DNA from 4 places in the Pseudomonas sp. A34-9 genome. Region 1 is predicted to be linked to each of the others. Evidence: predicted binding sites of a transcription regulator. Region 1 holds the regulator's gene; each other region holds the start of a gene.
The links. Region 1 encodes FliA, which starts transcription of late flagellar genes. Its sites were predicted from a motif close to CTAAAGTTTNNNNNNNNNNNGCCGNTAA; they were not measured.
Positions count from the first base shown of each region.

Region 2: flgM (flagellar biosynthesis anti-sigma factor FlgM) is a predicted target of FliA. The motif match lies at 796-823, and genes of this name have one in related genera.
Region 3: P3G59_RS28415 (methyl-accepting chemotaxis protein) is a predicted target of FliA. The motif match lies at 1,219-1,246, and genes of this name have one in related genera.
Region 4: P3G59_RS19255 (methyl-accepting chemotaxis protein) is a predicted target of FliA. The motif match lies at 973-1,000, and genes of this name have one in related genera.

Region 1 covers NZ_CP119967.1:1,897,288-1,899,488, reverse strand. The annotation lists gene P3G59_RS08480 (protein phosphatase CheZ) at 1-253, opposite strand, end outside; gene P3G59_RS08475 (chemotaxis response regulator CheY) at 272-643, opposite strand; gene fliA (RNA polymerase sigma factor FliA) at 810-1,550, opposite strand; gene fleN (flagellar synthesis regulator FleN) at 1,547-2,201, opposite strand, start outside.
Region 2 covers NZ_CP119967.1:4,840,830-4,843,030, reverse strand. The annotation lists gene P3G59_RS21595 (flagellar protein FlgN) at 1-385, opposite strand, end outside; gene flgM (flagellar biosynthesis anti-sigma factor FlgM) at 434-760, opposite strand; gene flgA (flagellar basal body P-ring formation chaperone FlgA) at 910-1,671, opposite strand; gene P3G59_RS21580 (chemotaxis protein CheV) at 1,754-2,201, shown strand, end outside.
Region 3 covers NZ_CP119967.1:6,309,380-6,311,580, reverse strand. The annotation lists gene P3G59_RS28425 (NorM family multidrug efflux MATE transporter) at 1-88, opposite strand, end outside; gene P3G59_RS28420 (LysR substrate-binding domain-containing protein) at 248-1,168, shown strand; gene P3G59_RS28415 (methyl-accepting chemotaxis protein) at 1,352-2,201, shown strand, end outside.
Region 4 covers NZ_CP119967.1:4,332,168-4,334,368, reverse strand. The annotation lists gene P3G59_RS19255 (methyl-accepting chemotaxis protein) at 1-932, opposite strand, end outside; gene P3G59_RS19250 (Na+/H+ antiporter NhaC family protein) at 1,190-2,201, shown strand, end outside.

The sequences.
Region 1 (2,201 bases):
CGTCGGTGATTTGCGACACTTCCTCGGCCTGCGGCATGTTCGGGTCGATCTGGAAATTGACGATCGCACTGTGCAGTTCACGTGTGAGCTTGCCGACTTCCTGATACAGGCCACGGTCACGGGTCTGATTGAGCTCATGGATCAGTTGCACAGCGTCGCCGAACCTGCCTTTTTCAAGGCTTTCGACCAGTTCGACCGCGTGTTTTTTCAGGGTCGACTCGAAATCGCCCTGTGAAGATTCGTTATGCTCCATAGCTCCCCCGCGCGTTCATCAGCCGATGCGTTCGAAAATCTTCTCGATTTTGTCTTTCAACGCCTGAGCCGTGAAAGGTTTGACTACGTAGCCGTTTACACCGGCCTGAGCGGCTTCGATGATCTGCTCGCGCTTGGCTTCTGCAGTCACCATCAGTACGGGCAGGTGCTTGAGTTTTTCATCGGCACGTACGTGGCGCAGCAGGTCGATACCGGTCATGCCCGGCATGTTCCAGTCCGTTACCAGAAAGTCGATGCTTCCGCTGTTGAGCACTGGAATGGCAGTCACGCCATCGTCAGCCTCGACGGTGTTGGTGAACCCAAGATCGCGCAGCAGGTTCTTGATGATCCGCCGCATCGTTGAGAAGTCATCAACGATGAGGATTTTCATGTCTTTGTTCAATTCGACCTCCAAGCAGTCTTAAACGCGCCCAGCACCTGGACGCGCCACTTCAATCAATCGGCGCAGCACTCGAAGACTGTCTGGAGCACAACAGAGCAAGACCGGTGCCGTTCATCACCGCACCAGCCTCGTTCGCAGTGTCCCCACACTGCCTTCAGCGCGCTCGCCACTCCCCCAAACGCCCCCGCAAACGGGCCGCGCACTGGCTGTGTAACTGGCTGACCCGCGATTCACTGACGCCAAGGACTTCACCGATCTCCTTGAGGTTCAGCTCTTCGTCGTAGTACAGCGCCAACACCAGTCGCTCACGCTCCGGCAAATTGGCAATCGCGTCCGCCAGCGCTGCCTGGAAACGTTCATCTTCCAGATCGCGTGACGGCTCCATATGAGCACTGGCGCCATCCTCGTGCAGCCCTTCGTGTTCGCCGTCCTGCAACAGGTCGTCGAAACTGAACAGGCGGCTGCCCAAGGTGTCATTCAAAATCCCGTAGTAATCGTCGAGACTCAATTGGAGTTCGGCCGCAACCTCGTGATCTTTAGCATCACGGCCGGTTTTAGCTTCAATTGAGCGAATCGCGTCGCTGACCATACGGGTATTGCGGTGAACCGAGCGTGGCGCCCAATCCCCTTTGCGCACTTCGTCGAGCATCGCGCCGCGGATTCGTATGCCCGCGTACGTTTCGAAACTGGCGCCTTTGCTGGCGTCGTATTTGGTCGAGACTTCGAGCAGGCCGATCATCCCGGCCTGGATCAGGTCTTCGACCTGCACACTCGCCGGCAAGCGTGCCAGCAAGTGATAAGCAATGCGTTTGACCAGTGGCGCGTAACGCTCGATCAGTTCGTACTGCGCGTCACGTGCCGACTTCTTGTAGTAGTTCATACCGCTTGCGGTCATAGCACGGGCCCTGCCGTTTGCTGCACGAGGCGCTCGACAAAAAATTCAAGGTGGCCACGCGGGTTGGCGGGCAGCGGCCAGGTGTCGACCTTCTGCGCGATCGCCTTGAACGCCAGCGCGCACTTGAAACGCGGGAAGGCTTCGTACACCGCACGCTGCTTCTGCACCGCTTTGCGCACGCTTTCGTCGTAAGGCACGGCGCCGACGTATTGTAGGGCCACGTCAAGGAAGCGATCCGTGACCTTGGTCAACTTGGCGAACAGGTTGCGCCCTTCCTGCGGGCTCTGCGCCATGTTGGCCAGCACGCGGAAGCGGTTCATGCCGTAGTCGCGGTTGAGCAGTTTGATCAGCGCATACGCGTCAGTGATCGAGGTCGGCTCATCGCAGACCACCAGCAACACTTCTTGCGCGGCGCGTACGAAACTGACTACCGAGTCACCAATACCCGCAGCGGTGTCGATCACCAGCACGTCGAGATTGTCGCCGATGTCGCTGAAGGCCTGAATCAGGCCGGCGTGTTGCGCCGGGCTCAGGTGGACCATGCTCTGCGTGCCGGACGCGGCCGGGACGATGCGAATGCCACCCGGGCCTTGCAACAGCACGTCACGCAATTCGCACCGGCCTTCGATGACGTCGGCCAGCGTGCGTTTA
Region 2 (2,201 bases), 2.9 Mb from region 1:
TGAGGATCTTCAACTGATTGGCCGTGGCGGCCTGCTGGATCTGAATGGACTGGCCATTCTTGACGTTGGCGGCCTGGCACTGAGCGATCAGATCGGTCAATGCATCGCCTTGCGTCAGCAGCTGCTCGCCAATGCTCGACTGGCTGGCCAGTTGCTCAAGACCTGTGCGATCGGTCGGCAGGTTGAGGCTGGCGAGGATCTCGCTGCGTTTGCGGCCATGCTGTTCAAGCAGAATGATCAATGCCTGTTTGTGCGCCAGAATTTCTTCCAGCAGAGGCATGTCGCGACCATGCAACGCGAGGGATTCGGTTTGCAGCAACTCCAGCAATTGTTGAGCTGGAGCAAAGTCGTCGTTGATCAATTGCAATAAATTAGTGTCGTGCATGGCTGGCCTTGGGTGTTAAGCGTCCAAAAGCCTCGCGCCGGCAAAGGCCTAGCGCTGGGCTTCGAAGTTGAGCAGTTTGCTGGCTACACGGTTGCTGTCGACTTTATAGCTGCCATCGGCAATCGCGGCTTTCAACTCGGCCACGCGGGCTTTGTCGACAGCAGGCTGATCGCGCAGCTTGTCAGTGACCTTCTGCAACTGTTGAGCCTCATTGCTGAGGTGTACCGATTCCCCGCTTTTTGCGGTACTGGCCGGTTCGGCCTGGGTATTCAGCGGCGCGGAGGTGCCGGTTTCGGCGGTTTCCTTGGCGTTGCTGGTACGTGTACTGCCCGTAAGTGACGAGGAGCTGTTCAAACGGCTGAAATCGATGACCATGATAAAAACCTCTGGGAATTTGGACGCTTGCCATGTTTTCGGCCATCCCCTGGAAAACTTTAGGCACATTTACTCATGAGCCTTGCATGCGCCGACGCGTGTCCTGCTGCGGCACAGTTTAGGGAACAGCCGGGGTCAGCGCCAGTTTTCTACATCGCGACTTCCACTTGGCCGGGCGCGGTGACTTGCGCCTTGATGACCCGTTGCGAGTTGAGGTTTTTCACCCGGATCTGTTCTTTCAAACCGCCATTGGCCAGCGCTTCACCGGGCATGCGCACGGCGAGTGTGCCGCTGCGCGCAGTGATGACCACTTGATCGCCCTTGCGAATGACTTCGGCCTGTTCCAGATGAACCAGGGTAATGACCTGATCGGCTACCGTTGGTCGGGTTAATTTCTGCCCGATCGCTTCGTCTACCGAGGTCAGAAAGCCTTGATTGATCTGGCTGATGTCGCGTTCGCGCAAGGTCACGTCCTGCGGCTCGATAATGCCGGCACGTTTGAGCGGTCGCGTGGTGGTCACGATCTCGCGAAACAGGCGGACTTGAGCGGGCACGAACACGGTCCAGGGCGAGGCGCCCTCACAGCGAACCTTCACGGTAACCCGGCCCAACGGACGTGCCGGGCTCTCCAAAGTCGCTGTCAATTCCTTGTCGCACATAGGCATGCGCATACGGGGGTCGAGCTGGTTAACTTCGATTTCGTAGCGGCCTTCCGTTTGACTGGTAGCCAGATAGTCTTCTACGGTGAACTCAAGAAAGCCCTGAGTGACGCCGATAAGCATGTCAGGCAAGGTAACCGCATCAGCAATGGCAGGGCTGCCAGCGAAAAAGCAGCAAATGGCGCACGCAGTACAAAGCCCTCTGCGAAGAGGCGATGTCAGGCGTCGGAAAAATGTCGTTTGAGCGTTCATACGGGTTAAAAAGCAAGCGCCGTGCCGTTTAGCAATGAATGTGCGTCGCAACAACACTTGGCGTTGGTGTAGGAGTCTGGGCATGGCTGGTGTAATGGATTCGGTGAACCAGCGCACGCAACTGGTAGGGCAGAATCGCCTGGAGCTGTTGTTGTTCCGTCTCGACGGCCAGCAGCTCTATGGAATCAACGTGTTCAAGGTGCGGGAAGTGTTGCAGTGCCCGTCGCTGACGTTGATGCCCAAGTCCAGTCCTGTCGTGTGCGGGGTGGCAAATATCCGGGGGGCGACCATTCCGATCCTTGATCTGGCAATGGCCACCGGTTCCGGAGCGTTGAAAGACAAGAACAACCCGTTCGTGATCATCACGGAGTACAACACCAAGACCCAGGGTTTCCTGGTCCGCTCGGTGGAGCGCATCGTCAACATGAACTGGGAAGAAATACATCCACCACCCAAGGGCACGGGTCGCGATCATTACCTGACCGCTGTGACTCGGGTGGACAATCAGTTAGTCGAAATCATCGACGTCG
Region 3 (2,201 bases), 2.1 Mb from region 1:
CCATCAGCATGTGCGCCAACTGTGAAGCAATCAACGGCCCTGCCAGCCGCAGGATGGCCCAGAGTTCGATACGCACAGGATGCTGCATGGTCATCACCACTCGATTTTCAGAGGGAACAGAAGACCGTCGATTCTCGGCGCTTGGCAGGCTTTGCACAAAGGGATAAAAAGGATGGGTGGCATGAGTAAAACTCATCCTGGTGTGATTCTGTCCGTTTTGCTGCATCCCGCTGCAGGAGCCTTGTGTATGTCCCGTCGACTTCCTCCGTTGTATGCCCTGCGCGCATTCGAAGCTGCAGCACGGCACAGCTCGTTCACCCGTGCGGCCGAGGAGTTGTCGATCACCCAGAGTGCGGTGAGCCGGCACATTCGTACGCTCGAAGATCACTTCGCCTGTCGGCTGTTTCAGCGCAGCGGGCGCAATCTGCAACTGACTGAAGCCGCGCGGTTACTGTTGCCCGGCATCCGCGAAGGCTTTGGTGCACTTGAGCGGGCCTGCAATACCTTGCGTGCCGAGGACGACATCTTGCGTATGAAGGCCCCGTCGACCCTGACCATGCGCTGGCTGTTGGCGCGACTCAGTCGCTTTCGTCACTTGCAGCCGGGCAACGAAGTACAACTGACCAGCGCCTGGATGGATGTGGACTCGGTGGACTTCAACGATGAGCCGTTCGACAGCGCAGTACTGTTGAGTGACGGGCATTTTCCGCCGGACTGGGAGGCCAGCCTGCTCTTTCCTGAAGAGCTGATTCCAGTGGGTGCACCAGACCTGCTGAATGATCAGCCATGGGATTTGGCTCGACTGGCTTGCACCGAATTACTCCACCCGACGCCTGACCGTCGCGATTGGCGCAGTTGGCTGGAGCATATGGGGCTGTCCGATCAGGTGTCGCTCAAGGGCGGGCAGGTGTTCGATACCCTGGAGTTGGGCATGATCGCGGCGGCGCGCGGCTACGGTGTGTCGATGGGCGATTTATTGATGGTCGCCGAAGACGTGGCGCAAGGACGACTGAGCCTGCCGTGGCCGACGGCGGTCGCCAGCGGACTGAATTATTACCTGGTGTGGCCAAAGACCCGTCCCGGAGGTGAACGTTTGCGCCGCCTCAGCGACTTCCTGCAAGGCGAAGTCCGCGCCATGGAGCTACCAGCGGTTGCGCGCTTGAGCTGAAACGTTCGAGCCGCCACAATGCCGGCCTTGTGCCATAACCCTGTTGTTCGCTCAAGTATTCGGTTCTACCGCCGAATACGTGCATGTGGAACCGACGTGCCGGTATCCACGATTCACCCCCACTATTAGAAATTATCCGAGCTGCGATCAAGGAGGATCGGAAAGTTCGGCCAGGAGCTGTCCATGTCTCAACCTCGCGCTCGGATCGCCTCGCAGCTGGGCCTCGCCCTCGCTGTGATTCTGGCGGTCGTCATCAGCGGCAGTACGGTCTTTGCTTTGCGTTCGCTGGATACCGCCAACCTTGCTACCCGTGAAGAGCATCTGGCCAGTGAAGCGCGGCTGCTGGCCGACCAACTGAGCACCTTCCACGGCACGCTGCGTGAAAGCACCCAGCGCCTGAGCGGGTTGTTCGAAAAGCGCTTCAGCGCAGGTTTGAGCCTTCACGCCGATGAACCGGTGACGGTGGCTGGCACCCAGACCCCGGGCCTGCATCTGGGCAGCGAAGTGCTGAACAACAACTTCAAGGAAGTCGACGAGTTCAAGCAGATGACCGCCGGCGTCGCCACGCTGTTCGTGCGCAGTGGCGAAGACTTTGTCCGCGTCAGCACTTCGCTGACCAAGCAGGATGGCACGCGCGCCATCGGCACCTTGCTCGACCACGCGCACCCGGCTTATGCGAAGTTGATGGCGGGCCAGGGTTATGTCGGTCGCGCCTTGCTGTTTGATCGTTCCTACATGACTCAGTACACGCCCGTGCGAGACGGCAGCGGCAAGGTGATCGCGGTGCTGTTCGTTGGTTTTGACTACACCGACGCGCAGAACATCCAGTTCGACAACCTCAAGCGCTTCCGTATCGGCCAGAGCGGTTCGTTGGCGTTGCTGGATGAGCAAAACAAATGGCTGGTCGCCCCGGCGGGCGTGCAAGCGCTGGATCAGGCGGTTCCGGTGATCAAAGGTCTGGCGGCTAAACCGGGCAAGGGTGAGTTCTGGAGCGACCGCGCCGAAGACTTCTACAGCATCGCCGTCCCGTTCG
Region 4 (2,201 bases), 2.4 Mb from region 1:
TGCAGGCTGCTCACACTGCTGGTGGACGCGAGTTTGCTCAGCAGTTCGGCGCCGCTGATTTTGTCCACGGCATCCAGACGCTGGCTGAGTTTGCCGGCGTCCGGGCTGTAGCCGGCGAGCAAACCGGCGGGGCTGATGATGCTCACGGCGGTCTGGCCGTCGTAGAGCTTTTTGCTGGCGCCCTGACTGATCGCTTGCAGGCTGTTGAGGTTGATGTCGACCGACAGCGAAGCGATGACTTTACCGTTGACCATCAGCGGAAAGACGATGCTGGTCATCAGCACGTTTTGCCCGTCGATCACATAGAAGTACGGTTCGATCACGCACGGCTTGAGCGTAGCGCGAGGGCAAGTGAACCAGGCGTTGGCGGCCTGGCCGCTGGGGCCGGTGCTGGTGTCGGCCATGTCGCTTTCCGGCAGGGCCATCGAGGTGACTTTGCCCGGGGTCGGTTGCGACCAGTACAGGGCGAAACGGCCCTTGTCATTGCTGCCGAGTTCAGCTTGCCCTGCAAACAGTTCGTCTTTGCCGTCCAGTGCGTTGGCTTCAAACACCAGCGACAGGCCGAGCAGATCCGGGTTGGCTTGCAGCGCCGATTTGACCTGACGGGTCATGTCTTCGCGCAGGTCGAAGGCATCGAGGAAGCGCTTCTCGGCCTGTTCGCGCAGGAACAGCACCTGCCGCGAAAAGCCGTGGCCGTACTGATAGGCGTCCATGAATTGCTGGCGAATGCCGGCGGCCTGCACTTCACCTTGCGACTCGATGCGCGCCTGCGCCGACTCGGTGAGCATTTCCATACTGGAAGCTTTCACCAGTTCAGAACTGTGCTCCATGCGATACAGCGAAAGACCCACCAACAGGGTCACGATACCGGCCAGGCAGAGGCCGGCGAGCAGGGTGATTTTCCATTGGATGGAAAGTTGTCTGAGCGACATGGAGACGTCCTTATTCGATAAATATCTGAGACTTTGCACTTTAACGGCCCAAGAGCAGCTTTCTTGAGCTTCCAGCCGCAAGCTGCAAGTGAAAAAACGCAAAAGCTTGCCGCTTGTGACTTGCAGCTTGCCGCTGCTTCATTCACAGTGCGCGCCCTTCTAATAAGACCCTCTTTGCAAATCCGCCGGTGAACCGTTGGCGGACTCATCCTGTCTGGCGGCCGGTTTTCCACCGCAGTGTTTTTTGAGGTAATGAAATGAATGCAGTCATAGCGGCGGTCGGCGTCATGCTGGTGCTCAGCCTGTCCCGCGTGCACGTGGTGATCGCTCTGATCGTCGGCGCGCTGGTCGGCGGTCTGACCGGTGGCCTGGGCATCGACGCCACGCTCAAGGCGTTCAACAGCGGCCTGGGCGGCGGCGCAACGGTGGCGTTGTCCTACGCGTTGCTCGGCGCTTTCGCCGTGGCGATTGCCAAGTCTGGCCTGGCCCATGCGCTGGCCGACAAGGCGCTGGCCATGGTTGACCGGCAGCATTCGAGCGGCGGTGGCAGCGTCAAATGGCTGCTGATCGGCCTGTTGTGGGTAGTGGCGATCGCCTCGCAGAATATTCTGCCGATCCACATCGCGTTCATTCCGCTGCTGGTGCCGCCCCTTTTATATGTACTGACCAAGCTGCAACTCGATCGCCGCCTGATCGCCTGCGTCATGACCTTCGGCCTGATCACCCCGTACATGGTGTTCCCGGTCGGCTTCGGCAATATCTTTCTCAACCAGATCCTGCTGGCCAACGTCAGCAAGGCCGGCGTCGACATCAGCCAGATCAATGTCATGCACGCCATGGCCATTCCGGCGCTGGGCATGGTCTTTGGTCTGCTGATGGCGGTGTTCTTCAGCTATCGCAAGAAGCGCGTGTACGACCTGGAGAAAATTGAACAGGTCGAGCAGGTCAGCGTTGCCTACAACCCGAAAACCATCGGTATCGCCGGCCTGGCCATTGCGGCCGCGTTCATCATTCAACTGCTGCTGGACTCGATGATTATCGGCGCGCTGGCCGGTTTTCTGATCTTCTCGGCATCGGGCATTGTGAAGTGGCGTGAAACCGACGACCTGTTCACCGAAGGCATGAAGATGATGGCGATGATCGGCTTCATCATGATCTCGGCCTCAGGGTTCGCCGAAGTGCTGAAAGCTACCGGCGAGGTACGCTCGCTGGTTGAAAGTGCGGCAGCGTGGATTGATCACAGTCAGGCCATTGGTGCGCTGTTGATGT